4 regions of the Streptomyces sp. NPDC006372 genome follow, and region 3 is predicted to be linked to each of the others. Evidence: riboswitches for the same ligand, from Rfam matches in the RefSeq annotation. Region 3 holds a riboswitch; each other region holds the start of a gene.
The links. Region 3 has a riboswitch for cobalamin ahead of ABZ016_RS30390 (ABC transporter substrate-binding protein). Riboswitches for the same ligand answer to the same signal wherever they lie in the genome.

Region 1 (4,173 bases), on a different contig from region 3:
GCACATACCGGGCCGGGTCCGCGCCCCGCAGCGGGGCGGAGTGCGGGTGCTGCTGCACAACCGCCGCTTCCTGGCGCTGTGTTGCGCGTACGGCTCGTACCTGCTCGCCTACAACCAGCTGTATCTGGCTCTGCCGGACGAGGTGCAGCGCGCGTCGGGTTCCCAGGCGCCACTGTCCTGGCTGTTCGCGCTCTCCTCGGTGCTCGTGGTCTTCGCACAACTGCGCGTGACCCGCTGGGCCGGCGACCGGCTCGATCTGCGCCGCTCCATGACCGCCGGGCTGCTGCTGATCGCGTCGGGTTTCGTGGTGGTGGCCGCTGCGCGCCCCGCCGGCTGGACGGGCATCGCGGGACTGCTGCCGGCCGCGGGCTTCGTGGTGCTGCTGACGGTGGGGCAGATGCTGGTCGTGCCCGCCGCCCGGGCCTGGGTGCCCGACCTCGCCGAGGAGGGCCGGATCGGCCTCTACTCGGGTGCGCTGTCGTCCGTCTCCGGCCTGATCGTGCTCGCGGGCAGCGCGGCCACCGGCTCCCTGCTCGACCTGGGCCTCCCGGCCGCCGTGCCGTGGCTGGTCCTGGCCGCCGTGACGGCTCTCGCGGTGACGCTGCTGCCGCGCCGGGAGGAGGGCGCGGCCGCCTGAGACTTCTGGCCACGGCGGTCACGCGGCGCCAGTATCCTGGGTCGGCTGCGGCACACCCCATCAACCTCCGCTGGAACGCGGGGAGTCGAGCCTGCGGCGAACCTTCCCACGAGCATGAGGACGAGGACGAGTGCTGCTAGCGGGCCGCTACCGGCTGGACACTGAGATCGGGCGCGGCGGAATGGGCGAGGTCTGGCGTGCGTACGACCAGATGCTCGCCAGGGCGGTGGCCGTCAAGTTACTGCTGCCGCAGGACACGGACGCGACGGCGGCCTCCCGGTTCCGCCTGGAGGCCCAGACCGCCGGGCGTCTCAACCACCCCAACCTCGTCGGTGTCCTGGACTTCGGCGAGCACGACAACCGGCTGTTCCTGGTGATGGAACTGGTCGACGGCGACAGCCTCTCCGGAGTGCTGGCCGCCTCCGGGGCGCTCCCCGCCGAACGGGTCGCGACCCTCGGAGCGCAGGCCGCCGCCGGACTCGCCGCCGCGCACCAGCAGGGCATCGTGCACCGGGACATCAAACCCGCCAACCTCCTGCTGGACGCCCACGGCACGCTCAAGATCGGCGACTTCGGCATCGCACGCTTCCTCGACGATCCCGGCGCGGCACTCACCGCGACCGGCCAGATCGTCGGCACCGGCCTCTACCTCGCGCCGGAACGGGCCCTGGGCAAGCCCGCGGGCCCGCCCTCCGACATGTACTCCCTGGGCTGCGTGCTCTACCAGCTCCTCAGCGGCCGCCCGCCGTTCCAGGCCGACACCGCCGTCGCGCTCCTCCACCAGCATCTCGACAACGCCCCCGTGCCACCCCGCGAGCTCGGTGTCAACGGTCTCCCGCCGGCCTTCGAGAGCTATCTCCTCGCCCTGCTCGCCAAGCAGCCCGAGGACCGGCCCACGGCCCAGCAGACCGCCGAGTGGTTCGCCGGCGGCGCCTGGCGGGGGCTGCCCGAACCGCTGCCGGAGGCCGCGTTCCCGGTGCCGTCCGCCGAGCCGGGACCGCGCGCGGCGGCAGACCCCGGCACCCCCGCCACCTACGCGCTGCCGACGGGGTCCCGCACGGCCCGGGGCGGGCGTTCACGTCGCGCCGCACCGCGCAACACCGCGGGCAACCGGCCGCGCGTGGCCGCGACGGCCGCCGCTGCGGCCCTCTTCCTGGCGGCGATGGGCGCCGGCATGCTGTGGTTCTCACCCGACGACACCGCGACGGAGGGCACGGAACCCGACACGTCCCCGTCCGCGAGCAGCCCGGCCGCCCCCTCGTCGGCCGAGTCCGCCGATCCGCTCGGGTCCGCCCCGGCGGCCGACGGGACGCCGACCGTCGGCACAGTGGCCGATGTCACTCCCTCCGTCACGGCACCCGCTCCCCCGACCGCCGCGGACCCGGCACCCAGCCCCACGGGCCCGACCGAGGAGGCGAGTGACACCAAGCCCGAGAAGGCTGACAAGCCCAAGGAGGACAAGCCCGGACCGTCCCCGGAGGGCTCGGGGGACGATGACGACGAGGGCGACGACTGAGGAGTTCTGCGCCGGTGTGCCGGGGGGCGCCCCTTGCGCGCCCCCTCGGGTGGCTTGTCATCGCCCTTGTCCCGGCACTACTGTCACCACGCCTTGGTGAACGGGAAATCCGGTGTGATGCCGGTGCGGCCCTCGCCACTGTGATCGGGAAGTCCGGCTCCGGCCCTCGCGGGCGGCCACTGGGTCCTCAGGGACCCGGGAAGGCGGAGCACGGGCGGTGGGACCCGTGAGCCAGGAGACCGGCCAAGGCACGTCAACCATCCACGAGGTGCTGGAGAGGGTCTGCTGAGCCATGCACATTGCCGAGGGTTTCCTTCCTCCGGCGCACGCGGTCGCCTGGGGCGTCGCGTCGGCGCCGTTCGTCGTCCACGGGGCCCGGTCACTCACCCGTGAGGTGCGCGAGCATCCCGAGAGCACCCTGCTCCTCGGTGCCTCCGGCGCCTTCACGTTCGTCCTGTCCGCCCTGAAACTGCCTTCCGTCACCGGCAGTTGCTCCCACCCCACCGGCACGGGCCTGGGAGCCATCCTGTTCCGGCCGCCCGCCATGGCGGTGCTGGGGACCATCACCCTGCTCTTCCAGGCCCTGCTGCTGGCCCACGGCGGTCTCACCACGCTCGGCGCCAACGTCTTCTCCATGGCGATCGTCGGGCCCTGGGCCGGATACGCGGTGTACAAGCTTCTGCGGCGGTACGACGTGCCGCTGATGGTCGCCGTGTTCTTCGCCGCGTTCGTCGCCGACCTGTCCACCTACTGCGTCACCAGCGTGCAGTTGGCGCTGGCCTTCCCCGACCCGGGCAGCGGGTTCCTGGGGGCACTCGGCAAGTTCGGCTCCATCTTCGCCATCACGCAGATTCCGCTCGCAGTGAGCGAGGGTCTGCTGACGGTGCTCGTGATGCGGCTGCTGGTGCAGTCCAGCAAGGGCGAACTGACCCGGCTGGGTGTGCTCCTCACCAAGAAGCAGTCCCGGACCGAGACCGAGTCCGAGACCGAAACCGAGGCCGGGACCGAGACCGAGGCGGCGACCCGATGAGCAGGAACACGAAGATCAACGTCCTGCTGCTGGTCCTGGTGGCCGCGCTCGCCGTGCTGCCGCTCGCGCTCGGCCTGGGCGACCACAAGAAGGAGCCGTTCTCGGGCGCCGACGCGGAGGCGGAGAACGCGATCACCGAGATCCAGCCGGACTACAAGCCCTGGTTCTCGCCGCTGTACGAACCGCCGTCCGGTGAGATCGAGTCGGCCTTGTTCTCCCTCCAGGCCGCCCTCGGCGCCGGCGTCCTCGCCTACTACTTCGGCCTGCGCCGGGGCCGGCGGCAGGGCGAGCAGCGGGCGCTGGAGCGGGCCGCGGCGAGCCCGGGCCGTGAGGCCGCCGGGAAGTCCACGGCCGAGAGGGCCTGAGCCGCGTGCTGCCGATCGACGCGGCGGCGCACAGCAGTCGCTGGCGCCGCCGCCATCCGGTGGACAAGGCCGTGCTCGGACTGGGGCTGACCGTGCTGGCCGTCTCGCTGCCGCCCTGGCCGGGCGCGGCCCTGGTGCTCGTGACGGCCCTGGTGGTGCTGCTGGGTCCGGCCGGTGTGCCCTGGCAGCGGCTGTGGCGGGCCTACCGCGTGCCGCTGGGCTTCTGCGTGACCGGAGCGGCCACCCTGCTCGTCCAGGTCGGCGGGCCCGGGGGCTTCGTCTCCGTCGCCGGCGACGGGCCCGTCCGGGCCGGTGAGTTGCTGCTGCGCACCTCCGCGGCCTCGCTGGGCGTGCTGCTGTTCGCCTTCACCACGCCCATGTCGGATCTGCTGCCGCGGCTGGTCCGGGCCGGGATCCCCGCGCCCGTCGTGGACGTGGCGCTCGTGACGTACCGCATGAGCTTCCTGCTGCTGGACTCCGTGCGCCGGGTCCGCGATGCGCAGGCCGCCCGGCTCGGGCACACCTCGCGGGCCGCCGCCTGGCGTTCGCTGGGCGGGCTCGGCGCCACCGCGTTCGTCCGTGCCTTCGACCGCGCGGCCCGCCTCCAGGCCGGTCTCGCCGGGCG
Region 2 (4,173 bases), on a different contig from region 3:
CCTGAACACCGCTCACCCGTCCGGACCCCTCGGCAGAGCGGGGACGGCGGGCGGCGGTCAGGGTGGGGGTGGGGGTGGCTGTCCGTGCCGTGTCCCACCCGCGAGGAGAGGTATGACCGAAACCGACAGGGCCAGCGCCCTCGCCGCGGAACCCGCGGGGCACGGTGAAACGGACCCCGAGGCCGATCTCCGGCGGGTCGGGCTGCACCCCGACCACTGGTACCCGGTCGCCCTGTCCCGGCGCCTCGGCCACGAGCGGGTGCTGGCCACCGCGTTCGCGGGGGAGCGCATCGCCCTCTTCCGCGGCCGGAGCGGCGAGGTCCACGCGCTGGAGGACCGCTGCGCCCACCGGCAGGTGCCGCTGAGCATGGGAGTCGTGGAGGGCGAGACACTCCGCTGCCGCTACCACGCCTGGGCCTACCGCGGCGACGGCCGCATCTCACAGATCCCGTACCTGGCCAAGGGCGACCGCCGGCCACCGCGCGGCGTGCGCGGCTACCCCGTCCGCGAGGCGTACGGCCTGGTGTTCGTCTTCCCGGGCGACCCGCAGCGGGCCGCGGCCACGCCGCTGCCCGAACTGCCGGCCTACGGCTCGCCGCGGTACCGGACCATGACGTACTCCCGGACCGTGCACTGCCACTACTCGTTCATGCACGAGAACCTCCTCGACATGAACCACCAGTTCCTGCACCGGGGCGTGGTCGGCAGACTCCACCCCGAACTGCTGGGCTACCGGAGCGACGAGCGCTCGGTGGAGGCCGGCTACCTGTTCACCCACACCGGCGGAAAGCGGAACCGCAGCGCCGGCCTGCTGGCCTCGGAGGGCATCGGGGGCGGCACCGCCGATGTCATGACGATCCGCACCGAGTACCCGTACCAGACGCTCGACCTGGTCCCGGAGAACGCCGACCGCCCGGCCTTCCGCCTCTGGGCCGCCTACGTACCGGAGGACGCCGAGCAGCGCAGGTGTCACGCCTACGGACTGCTCATGATCGAGAAGCCGAAGGTTCCCGGCCTCCTCCGGCTGGCCTGGCCGTTCATCCGGCGCTTCACCGAGCGGGTGTTCGCCGAGGACCGCATGGCCGTGGAAGCGGAGCAGCGGGCCTGGGACGAGCAGGGCGAGGACCGCAACCACGAGGTGTTCCCGCTGATCCTCGACGTCCGAGAGGTGCTGCGCGCGAACGGCGTCCCCATCGAGGCCCGGCCCGCCGGGTGCGGCGGTGCGGCGCCCTGCGGTGGCGCGCGGCTCTCCGGCGGTACGCGGGATCAGGAGTGACGTGACGCGGTGGCCGGGGCGTCCGGCTCAGCGGCGTCCGGGGTGCCCGGGGTGGCCGGGGCGTCGTCGTCCAGATCGCCGCGGAGGGCGGCGATGGCGAAGGCCGTCATGGACGCCAGGGCGAGCAGCGCGAGTGGCCCCCAGATCGCCGGGATCGACCAGAGCGGCCAGTCGTTGGCGGACTGCGCCCACAGCGTCAGGAGGGCCGCGCCGGCCATGGCGACGCCGTGCCCCCGCACCACCGAGGCCGCCTTCGCATGACGTCGGTCGCGCCGGGCGAACAGCGGCCACGCCCCACCGACGACGGCGGGCAGCCCGAACGAGAAACAGATCAGGGCGCCGCCGAGACGGTCCTCGGGCCACCCCACGGGCGAGTCGGACGTCCGCTGCCGTCGATCGCCGTCGTCGCGCACCTCGACGACCTCCCCCTGCCAGATCAGGCCCACGACCTTGTCGCCCGGCGCCAGCTCCGACACCACCGGGTCGGCGTGCAGGAACGTCACCTCCCAGGGCTTGCCGGAGGGCGGCACCAACTCCGCCTCAGGTGGGGCGTTCCGCTCCCCGCGGTGCGTGTCGGCGCCGCGGACGGTGAACGCCTGCTCCCACCGGCACCCCGAAGCCTTCACCGGCACCGAGGCGCACACCGGGGCGGAGCGGAACTCCCGCTCCCGGTCCAGAGCTCCACGCACCTCCAGGGCACTGGCCACCCCGAAGGCGAGTGCCAGGACACCCATCAGCAGCCACGCCACGCTCCCCGCCGCCCGCCGCTTCCCCGCCCCCACCGAGCCTCCCCGTTCCTCACACAATTCCCTCGAACCGTACCGGAACCCGACGGCCGGTCCCTCAGTCGCAGCCTCCCCGGCCCCTCACCCGCAGCCCCCGGCCCCATGGCAGGATGGCCGTCGATTAAGGCGACGGCGGAACGAGGAAGCCGGTGTGAATCCGGCGCGGTCCCGCCACTGTGATCGGTGAGCCGCTCCCGACAGGCCACTGCCCGCGGACGGGTGGGAAGGCCGGGACCGGCGTCGACCCGAGAGCCAGGAGACTCACGCGGTCGCCTCCTCGACCGACCACCGGGGCGGATCTCCCCGGGAGAGAGGGAAGGTGCGGCATGTCCGCAACGCCGGCCGGAGGGCTTCCGTGCCGCATCGTCGTGTGCCGGGACTGCTGCTGCGGCAGCCGCAAGGTGACCGGTGTCGACCACGTCGCCCAGACCGAGCGGCTGCGGGCGGCCGCGCCGGTCCGGATCTCCGACTGCCTCGACGTCTGCGACCAGGCCAACGTCATCGTCGTCCAGCCCTCCGCGGCGGGCCGGGCGGCCGGTGGGCGGCCGGTGTGGCTCGGGCTGGTCAACGACCCCGCCGCGACCGAGGACATCGTCTCCTGGGTCCGGGAGGGCGGTCCCGGTGTCGCCCCGCGTCCCGAGATCCTCGACCTGTACGCCTTCAGCCCGCTCGCGAAACGGCGCCCGGACCGCTCATGAGGAGAACCGGCGGCTTCAGGACTCCTCGCCGTGCACGAGGGCGGGGTCGACCGTGCTGGGGCGTTCCGACCAGAACGCGGGGGCCCTCAGCCGCCACACGACCATCAGGACCACGCCCGTGAGGGCGATGCCGATGCCGATGACGAGCGGCGGACCGATCCCGAACCACGAGACGCCGCTGTAGGAGTTGGCGGGGTCGGCCATGTCCGACACGGACTCCACCAGCAGCCACGCCAGCAGCCCGGCACCGATCAGCGGGCCGAGACCGATCAGCAGGAAGTCGCGGGCGCCGCGGGTCAGTTCGCGGCGGTAGTAGACCGCGCACGCCAGCCCCGTGAGCGCGTAGTAGAACGCGATCAGCAGGGACAGCGCGGTCAGGGAGTCGAAGAGGGCGTTCTCGCTGATGTGGAAGAGGACGAGGTACCAGACGATGGCGATGCCGGCGACCCACCAGGTGCTCACGTCGGGGGTGCGGAACCGGGGGTGGATGCGGCCGAAGTGCGCGGGCAGGGCGTGCCGGCGTGCCATGGACAGCCCCGTGCGCGAGGCCGGGATGATCGTCGTCTGCGTGGAGGCGAGCGCGGACGTCGACACCGCCAGCAGCACGACCCAGTCCCAGCCGCCCATCGCCTCCTCGGCGAGCAGCGCGAAGATGAACTCCTCCTCCGCCGCGTTCTCGGCGAGGTAGGCCGTCCCGGCGTAGGCCACGACCGCGAAGGCGACCGCGATGTAGGTCACCAGCAGCAGCACCGTCGACCACACGGCAGCCTTGCCGGGCGCGATCGCGGAGTCCTCGACCTCCTCGGTGAGGTTGACCGCCGACTCCCAGCCCCAGTAGATGAACACACCCAGCAGCAGGGACGCGGTGAGCGGCGCCCCGCCGGCTCCGAACGGGTCCAGCCAGCCGATCTTGGGCTCGACGGAGTCCAGGGTGCCGGTGCCGGCGTAGACGCGGTACAGCGCCACCACGGCGAAGGCGAGCAGGCAGGCGACCTGCGCCAGGATGAGGACGTTCTGCACCTTGGCCGACACGTCGATACCGATGACGCAGACGGCCGTCATCACGAGGATCAGCAGCACGGTGAGCACCTGGCGCACGACGTCGTTGTCGGCCCAGCCGTCCAGTCCGACGGCGAGCAGGAAGAAGGTCACGGCGACGTCCGCGAGCGACCCGACCACCAGGACACCGGTCATCGTGATGGCCCAGCCGCCGAGCCAGCCCGCCCACGGCCCCATGGCCCGGGTGACCCAGGAGAAGGTCGTGCCGCAGTCCTGGTCCACCTTGTTGAGGTAGTAGAACGCGGACGCGATCAGCAGCATGGGCACGAACGACGCGAGCATCACCCCGGGGGCGTAGAGGCCCACCAGCGCCACGATCGGGCCGATGACCGCTGCCACGGAGTAGGCCGGGGAG
Region 3 (4,173 bases):
TCGAGGAGGCCCGCTGGACCGTGTCGCTCATCGCACCCTCCGCGTCCGGTAGAGCACCGCCACGAACGCCGGCACCCCGATCAGCGACGTCACGACTCCCACCGGTACCTCCTGCGGATCGAGGGCCGTGCGGGCCAGGGTGTCCACCCACACCAGGAACACCGCGCCGGCGAGGGCGGTGACCGGGAGCAGCCGCGCGTGGCCGGGGCCGGCCAGGGCGCGGGCGGCGTGCGGCAGGACCAGTCCGACGAAGCCGATCGCCCCCGCCGAGCTGACCAGCGCGGCCGTGAGCAGGGCCGTGACGCACAGCAGGACCAGCCGGGTGCGGGCCACGGACACCCCGAGGGCGGCCGCCGCGTCCTGCCCGAAGGCGAAGGCGTCGAGGGTACGGGCGTAGGACAGGCACACCACCAGCGTCACGGCCAGCACGGCCAGGCACAGCCACACGTCGGTCCAGCCCGCGCCGCTGAGCGATCCGAGCAGCCAGAACAGCACCCCGCGGGTCGTCTCGGCGTCGGCGGAGGTCAGCACGACGAAGGAGGTGAGCGCGGAGAAGAGCTGCATGGCGGCGACACCCGCCAGGACGACCCGGTCGGTGGTGCCGCCCAGGGAGTGGCTGAGCAGCAGCACCAGCGCGAAGGAGACCAGGGCGCCGAGGAACGCGCCCGCGGACAGCGAGACGGCACCGCCGCCCACGCCCAGGACGACGACCAGGACCGCGCCGGTGGAGGCGCCCGAGGACACGCCGAGCACGAACGGGTCGGCCAGCGGGTTGCGCAGCAGCGACTGCATCACCGCCCCGCACACGGCCAGCCCCGCGCCGCACACGGCCGCGAGCAGGGTGCGCGGCAGCCGCAGTTGCCAGACGATGCCGTCCCGGATCGGTGTCAGGTCGGAGCCGCCGAGCCCCAGGTGGGCGGCGACCACGGACCACACGTCGGCGACCCGGATGTCGGCCGGGCCGACGGTGATCGCCAGGGCCAGGGAGACGGCCAGCAGGAAGATCCCGCCGGCGCCGAGGGACAGTGCGCGAACGGTCACTTCACGAGCCCGAACTCACGCAGTCCGGCGGAGACCTGTTCCACGCCCTCGACCGTGCGGATGGCCGGGTTCATGGCCTGCCCGCTGAGCAGCACGTACCGCTTGTGCCGGACCGCGTCCATGTTCCTGGTGACGGGGTTGGACTCCAGGAAGGCGATCTTCTTCGCGGCCGACTCCGCGGTCTGCGACTTGCGCGTGAGGTCGCCGATGACGAGGACGTCCGGATCGCGGTCGGCGACCGTCTCCCAGTTGATCTGCGGCCACTCCTCGTGCGTGTCGTCGAAGACGTTCTTCGCACCGAGGGCACGGGTGATGATGCCGGGGGCTCCGCAGCAGCCCGCCATGTAGGGCGACTCGGAGTTGGCGAACCAGTACAGGAGGGTGACGCCGGAGGCGTCGACGCCCTGGGTGGCCTTCCGCATCCGCCGCTGGAGGGAGGCCACGAGTTCGTCGCCGCGTTCTCTCACCCCGAACACGGTCGCCAGGTCCCGTACTTCGCGGTAGATCGTGTCGATGCCCAGCGCCTTGCCGCGCGCGCCGTCGCCGCCGGCCGAGTTGTCCTTCCCGGCGCAGTCGGACGGGGAGACGTAGGTGGGCACGCCGAGCTTCTCGAACTGCTCACGGGTGGCGACGCCGCCCTTGCCGAGGGTGGAGACGAAGGACGCGGCGACGAAGTCGGGATCGGCGTCCAGCACCCGTTCGAACGACGGGTTGTCGTCGGCGATGCGCGGCACCTTCGCGTTCGCCTTCGCCAGGCCCTTCATCACCGGGTCGGTCCAGGTGGCCGTGCCCGCCATGCGGTCGGCGAGGCCGAGGGAGAGCATGATCTCGGTGGTGCCCTGGTTGAGGGAGACGGCATGCTCGGGCGCGGCCGGGACGCGGACCTCGTGGCCGCAGTTGCCGAGGGTGACGGCGGCCTTCTCGGTGGTCGGCTTCGCGTCGCCGCAGCCGGTCAGGAGGAGGGAGCCCGCCGCGAGCAGGACGGCGGCACGGGCAGGTCGGGCGAGGGGCACGGAACCAGTCCTCAGTCGTCGAGGGCCCGATCGCGGAGCCCGGTCGTACGGTGCTCCCCCGCCGCGTGCGGCCGCGGGGGCCGCCAGCAGGTCTTCGGACTCGGGTTCACCCGGTGCGGAACGCCTTCCCGGACGACTCGCACGCCGTCCAGTGGCCGAGGCCCCGCCCGTCCCCCTCACCGCTGCGCGTCAGTTCCGGATTCGCACCGGATTCCCTGACCCACGTACATGGGTTCGACTGGCCTCGGCAAGCTATCACGGGGGTGCCGGGGAATCACCGGCACCCCTGGGTCGTTGTGCCGACAGAGCAGCTCATACGTGACGTTCTCAGGAGGCCGCCGATGTACGGCGACGAGGCAACGGTCCGCAGGATCCTCACCGATCTCGGCGACACCTGGGCCGTGGTGGGCCTGTCCTCGAACCAGGCACGCGCGGCGTACGGCGTCGCCGCCGTGCTCCAGCGGTTCGGCAAGCGGGTCGTGCCCGTGCACCCCAAGGCGGAGACGGTGCACGGCGAGCGGGGGTACGCGAGTCTCGCGGACATCCCCTTCGACGTGGACGTCGTGGACGTGTTCGTGAACAGCGACCTCGCCGGTGCGGTCGCGGACGAGGCGGTCGCCAAGGGCGCGCGGGCGGTGTGGTTCCAGCTCGGTGTCGTCGACGCGGAGGCGTACGACCGGACCCGCGCGGCGGGCCTGGAGATGGTGATGGACCGCTGCCCGGCGATCGAGATCCCGCGACTCGGGTGACCGTGGCCGTCCCCGGGGCGCCGGCCCACCGCCCCGGGTGGCGTGCGGGGCGTGCCTCCATAATGAGCGCATGATCCACGCCTCCCCACCTCCGAACTCCGGTGCCCCGCAATGTTTCCCCGTCGTTGTCGTGGGTGCGGGGCCCGCCGGTCTGACCGTCGGCAACATCCTGCGGGCCGCTTCGGTGGACTGCCTGGTGCTGGAGACCGAGACCCGGGAGTTCGTCGAACAGCGGCCCCGGGCCGGTGTCATCGAGGAGTGGGCCGTGCGCGGCCTGGAGAAGCGGGGCCTGGCCCGGAACCTGCTGGACCGCGCGGAGCTGCACACCGCGTGCGAGTTCCGGTTCGAGAACGAGCGGTTCCGGTTTCCCTTCGGCGAGTTGACGGGCAGTCATCACTTCGTCTACCCGCAGCCGTTGCTGGTGACCGACCTGGTGCGTGAGTACGCCGACGTGCGGGACGGGCAGGTCCGGTTCGGGGTCCGGGACGTGCGCGTGCACGACATCGACAGCGACCGGCCCTCGGTGTCGTACACCTGCCCGGAGTCGGGTGAACGGCAGGTCGTGCACTGCGACTTCGTGGCGGGCTGCGACGGGGCCCGTGGGGTGACCCGGGCCTCGCTGCCGCCGGAGCGGATCCGTGTCGCACGGCACGACTACGGGATCGGCTGGCTGGCCCTGCTCGCCGAGGCACCGCCGTCCGCCGACTGCGTGCTGTTCGGCTGCCACGCCAACGGGTTCGCCGGGCAGATGCCGCGCAGCCCGGAGGTGACCCGCTACTACCTTCAGTGCCCGCCGGGCGACGACCCGGAGAACTGGCCGCACGAGCGCGTCTGGGCCGAGCTCCAGGAGCGACTCGGAGCGACCGGTGTGCCGCCGCTGGCGGAGGGCCGGCTGATCGAGAAGCGCGTGCTGGACATGCACGACTACGTGGTCGAGCCGATGGTGCACGGCCGGCTGTACCTGGCCGGTGACGCGGCCCATCTGGTCGCGCCCATCGCCGCCAAGGGGATGAACCTGGCCCTGCACGACGCCTTCCTGCTCGGCGACGCCCTGGTGGCCCGCCTCACGGGCGGGGACGACAGCGGCCTCGGCGGCTATGCGCAGGCGTGCCTGCGCCGGGTGTGGGACTACCAGGAGTTCTCGCAGTGGCTGTCCGAGGTGTTCCACGGTGCGGCGTCGGGCGACCCGTTCCGCGCGGGCACGTCGCTCGCCCGGCTGCGCCGTCTGTTCTCATCGCCGGTGGCGGCCGCCGCCTTCGCCGAGAAGTACCTCGGGACGGCCGCGCGGTACTGACTCGGCCGCACCGTACCGGCTCAGTCGTGGACGGGCCGGTCGGTGAGCCGGTGGTCGGCCACGTTCAGGGCCTCGT
Region 4 (4,173 bases), on a different contig from region 3:
AAGGCCCGCCGGAACCCGTCGGACTCCAGTGAGCCGTGCCAGTGCGTACCCCAGGTCTGGCCGACCCGGCAGCCGTCCAGGAAGGGTTCGCCCCCTTCCACGGTGGCGATCCCGTGATGGATCTCGTACCCCTCGACGCGCTCGCCGAGGGCCTCCCCGACCGGCCGGGTGAGGGTCTTCTCCGGGGCGAACCGCACGCGGACGGGAAGGACACCGAGCCCGTCCACGCTCCCTTTCCGGCTCTCGACCTCGTCCTCGATGTGCTCACCGAGCACCTGGAAGCCGCCGCAGATGCCGAGGACGGGCCGCCCCTCGGCGACCCTGCGCCGCAGCGCCTCGGCGAGCCCCCGCTCACGCAGCCATTCCAGCGCGCGGACCGTTCCCCGGGTGCCCGGGACGACGACGAGATCGGCGTCGGCGAGCTCCTCCGGCCGGTCCACGAACCGCACCACCACACCCGGTTCGGCGGCCAGGGCGTCCACGTCGGTGAAGTTGGACATGAGGGGGACGGCGCACACCGCGATCCGCAGGACGTCCTCCCCGACGGGCGGGGCGACGGCCGACTCGCGCACCGTCCCGCGCAGGGAGACGCGAAGCCCGTCCTCCTCGTCGATGCCGAGCCCGTGCCGGAAGGGCAGGACGCCGTAGGTGTGCCGTCCGGTGAGACCGTGCAGCATGTCCAGACCGGGCTCCAGCAGACTCACGTCCCCGCGGAACTTGTTGACGAGGAACCCGGCGACGAGCTCCTGGTCCTCGGGCGAGAGCAGGGCGACGGTCCCGAAGAACGAGGCGAAGACACCGCCCCGGTCGATGTCGCCGACGACGAGCACGGGCAGCCGCGCGCCCCGCGCGATCCCCATGTTGACGATGTCCGTCCGCCGCAGATTGATCTCGGCGGGAGAACCGGCCCCCTCACAGATCACCGCGTCATACGTGCCCCGCAACTCGGCGAGACAGTCGAGAACGGTCCCGAGCAGTTTCTGCTGACGTCCGCCGTGGTAGCCGCGCGCGCTCAACTCGCCCACCGGCTTGCCCATCAGCACGACCTGGCTGCTCCGCTCGCCACCGGGCTTGAGCAGCACGGGGTTCATCAGCGCGGTCGGCTCGACGCGGCAGGCCTGTGCCTGCATGGCCTGCGCCCGCCCGATCTCGGCGCCCTCCTTCGTCACGAAGGAGTTGAGGGACATGTTCTGCGCCTTGAAGGGCGCGACCTTCACGCCCTGCCGGACCAGCCACCGGCAGATCCCGGCCGTGACGACGCTCTTGCCCGCGTCGGAGGTCGTACCGGCGACAAGAAGCCCACCGCTCATACTCACTGCCCCCTCTTCAGCAACCGCGCGCCGGCGCACACCCCTAGCGCGAGCCAGGTGACGCGCCGCGACAGCCGCACCGCCCGCGCGACGTCGTCCGTGACGACGGCACGCCCTTTTGTGTTCAGCACGGGCCGGTGCTCCACCCGCCCGCCGTACGAGAGCGTCCCGCCCAGCCGCACCCCGAGCGCCCCGGCGAAAGAGGCCTCCACGGGACCGGCGTTGGGACTCGGATGCTGCGCCGCGTCCGCCCGCCAGGCGCGTACGGCCCCGCGCGGATCCGGTCCGGCCAGCGCCGCGAGCACGGCGGTGAGCCGGGCCCCCGGCCACCCCGCGAGGTCGTCCAGCCGGGCGGAGGCCCACCCGTACCGCCGGTACCGGGCGGACTTGTGCCCGACCATGGCGTCCAGGGTGTTGACGGCACGGAACCCGAGCAGCCCCGGCACGCCACCGACGGCTCCCCACACGAGCGCCCCCACGACCGCGTCGGAGGTGTTCTCGGCGACGGACTCGACCACGGCGCGGGCGATCCCGGCGGCGTCGAGCGCCTGCGGGTCCCGGCCGCACAGGTGCGGAAGCCGCGCACGGGCCGCTTCGACGTCCCCCGCCTCCAGGGCCCGCCCGACGGCCTGCGCCTCCCGCGCGAGCGAAGTCCCCCCGACCACGGCCCAGGTGGCGGCACCGGTCAGCGCGACGGAGGCGGCGGAGGAGGGACGGACGGCACGTGCGGCGACGGCCCCGAGCGCGACGGCACCGCCCGCGCACACGGCGGCGTGCAGCGTGCCCCACCCCCGGTGGTCCCGCCACAACACCCGCTCCACGGCGCCCGCGGCCCGCCCGAACACGGCAACCGGATGCCCCCGGCGAGGATCGCCGAGCAGCAGGTCACCGATCAGACCGGCGGCGGCGCCGTACGCGAAAACGCGACCGGCACCCATGGGCTCAGCCGGCCACAGGAGCGGTCAGGGGCGGGGTGATCGACCTCGATCGGCAGCCGCGCATGGCGATATGTCCTCACTCAGGGTGTCCACGCCCTGGTTCGACGAGACCGGCGGTGAGAGTTCCTGGCTCCCGGGGTTCACCACCCCGGTGACAGTGGCGGGACCGCGCCGGACTTCCACCGGCTTCCTCTCCTGCCGCCGTATTGGCCCCGGCAGTCCACCACGGTCGCGAACGGCCGTCAACTTGCCGTTGACCTGCGCGGGGAGAGTGTGCAGAACCCCACACCGGGTTGGTGCGGTACGACGCCGGGTCGCCCCCCACACGCCGACCGGGCGGCACAGGACCGAAGCCCCGTGCCGCCCGGCGGCGAACAGTCGTGGTCAGGCCACGATCAGATAGATCCCGTACCCCACGGCCGCCGCGCACGCCGCGAAGCACGCGTACGCGCCCGTCACCGCGAGTCCCGCCGAACCGCCCTGCGCGGCCGCCCGCTCGTGGCGGGACAGGCCGGTGATGCCCAGGGTGAACAGGCCCACCAGGGCCACGGTGACCACGAGGCTGACACCGAAGACGGAGCCGAGGGCCGCCCAGTCGATCTTCATGGCAGAGGTTCTCCTTGTAACCGCGTGGGCGGGGTCAGACCGGGGTGGACGTGGTGGTCGGGGCGGCGGGTTCCCGTTCGGCCTCCGCCTGGGCCGGGAACGTGGGCAGCGGCTCCTCCGAGGCCGTGCCGCCCGCCGGCGGCGGCGTCACCGCGGCCATCGCCGTGGTCACCACACCGGCCGGCTCCGTCTCCTCGGGGTCGATGACGTTGGTGTGGTCGATGACCTCACGCCGGGACAGCTTCCAGATCACCGCGCTGGAGGCGACGAGGAAGACGGCCACCACCGCCGTGCCCCAGTCGCCGAAGCCGGTGACGTACTCGGCGAGCGCGCCCACCAGGGCTGCCGCCGGCAGGGTCAGAGCCCAGGCGACGAACATCCGCGTCGCCGTCGACCAGCGGACGACACCGCCCTTGCGGCCGAGGCCCGCGCCCATCACCGAGCCGGACACGGAGTGGGTGGTGGAGAGGGAGAAGCCGAGGTGGGAGGAGGCCAGGATGACCGTCGCCGCGCTGGTCTGGGCGGCGAAGCCCTGCTGCGGCTGGAGGTCGGTCAGGCCCTTGCCCATGGTGCGGATGATGCGCCAGCCACCGAGGTAGGTGCCGAGCGCGATGGCGAGACCCGCCGAGAGGATGACCCACATGGGCGGGTCGGAGTCGGGGGCGACGGCGCCGCCGGCGACCAGGGCGAGGGTGATGACACCCATCGTCTTCTGGGCGTCGTTGGTGCCGTGGGCCAGGGAGACCAGGCCCGCCGAGGCGATCTGGCCGGCCCGGTAGCCCTTCTTGGACGCCTTGCCGTCGGCCTTCTTCCCGAGGGAGTACGTCAGCCGGGTGGCGAACATCGCCGCGATGCCCGCGACCAGCGGCGCGGCGATCGCCGGGATCAGCACCTTGGTGACCAGGACGTCACCGTGCACCGCTCCGACGCCCGCCGAGGCGATCGTGGCGCCGATCAGGCCGCCCATCAGGGCGTGCGAGGAGCTGGACGGCAGACCGACCAGCCAGGTCAGCAGGTTCCAGAGGATCGCGCCGACCAGGGCGGCGAAGATGACCTCGGGACGGATACCGGCCTCGTCGACGAGGCCTTTGGAGATCGTGTTGGCGACTTCGACGGACAGGAAGGCGCCGACCAGGTTCAGGACCGCGGACATGGCCACCGCGACCTTCGGTCTCATGGCGCCCGTGGAAATGGTCGTGGCCATCGCGTTCGCGGTGTCGTGGAAACCGTTCGTGAAATCGAACGCGAGTGCGGTTACCACCACAATCGCGAGGATCAGCGAGAAGCTTTCCATTTACCCAGGCAATCGTTCGAGGTCG

Region 1: it holds a riboswitch for cobalamin, as region 3 does, so the genes downstream of both, ABZ016_RS17205 (energy-coupling factor ABC transporter permease) here and ABZ016_RS30390 (ABC transporter substrate-binding protein) in region 3, are expected to answer to the same signal.
Region 2: it holds a riboswitch for cobalamin, as region 3 does, so the genes downstream of both, ABZ016_RS19725 ((2Fe-2S) ferredoxin domain-containing protein) here and ABZ016_RS30390 (ABC transporter substrate-binding protein) in region 3, are expected to answer to the same signal.
Region 4: it holds a riboswitch for cobalamin, as region 3 does, so the genes downstream of both, ABZ016_RS34110 (cobalamin biosynthesis protein) here and ABZ016_RS30390 (ABC transporter substrate-binding protein) in region 3, are expected to answer to the same signal.

What each region holds. Positions count from the first base shown of each region.
Region 1 covers NZ_JBEXQJ010000009.1:165,483-169,655, reverse strand. The annotation lists gene ABZ016_RS17215 (MFS transporter) at 1-637, shown strand, start outside; gene ABZ016_RS17210 (serine/threonine-protein kinase) at 768-2,153, shown strand; cobalamin riboswitch at 2,209-2,416, shown strand; gene ABZ016_RS17205 (energy-coupling factor ABC transporter permease) at 2,446-3,183, shown strand; gene ABZ016_RS17200 (energy-coupling factor ABC transporter substrate-binding protein) at 3,180-3,548, shown strand; gene cbiQ (cobalt ECF transporter T component CbiQ) at 3,554-4,173, shown strand, end outside.
Region 2 covers NZ_JBEXQJ010000012.1:16,986-21,158, forward strand. The annotation lists gene ABZ016_RS19710 (IucA/IucC family protein) at 1-5, shown strand, start outside; gene ABZ016_RS19715 (aromatic ring-hydroxylating dioxygenase subunit alpha) at 113-1,276, shown strand; gene ABZ016_RS19720 (hypothetical protein) at 1,267-2,058, opposite strand; cobalamin riboswitch at 2,198-2,324, shown strand; gene ABZ016_RS19725 ((2Fe-2S) ferredoxin domain-containing protein) at 2,388-2,759, shown strand; gene ABZ016_RS19730 (APC family permease) at 2,775-4,173, opposite strand, start outside.
Region 3 covers NZ_JBEXQJ010000026.1:49,735-53,907, forward strand. The annotation lists gene ABZ016_RS30380 (ABC transporter ATP-binding protein) at 1-31, opposite strand, end outside; gene ABZ016_RS30385 (iron chelate uptake ABC transporter family permease subunit) at 28-1,041, opposite strand; gene ABZ016_RS30390 (ABC transporter substrate-binding protein) at 1,038-2,054, opposite strand; cobalamin riboswitch at 2,122-2,312, opposite strand; gene ABZ016_RS30395 (CoA-binding protein) at 2,396-2,803, shown strand; gene ABZ016_RS30400 (4-hydroxybenzoate 3-monooxygenase) at 2,874-4,097, shown strand; gene ABZ016_RS30405 (metalloregulator ArsR/SmtB family transcription factor) at 4,118-4,173, opposite strand, start outside.
Region 4 covers NZ_JBEXQJ010000033.1:43,427-47,599, forward strand. The annotation lists gene ABZ016_RS34105 (cobyric acid synthase) at 1-1,310, opposite strand, end outside; gene ABZ016_RS34110 (cobalamin biosynthesis protein) at 1,313-2,248, opposite strand; cobalamin riboswitch at 2,347-2,480, opposite strand; gene ABZ016_RS34115 (hypothetical protein) at 2,633-2,854, opposite strand; gene ABZ016_RS34120 (inorganic phosphate transporter) at 2,889-4,148, opposite strand.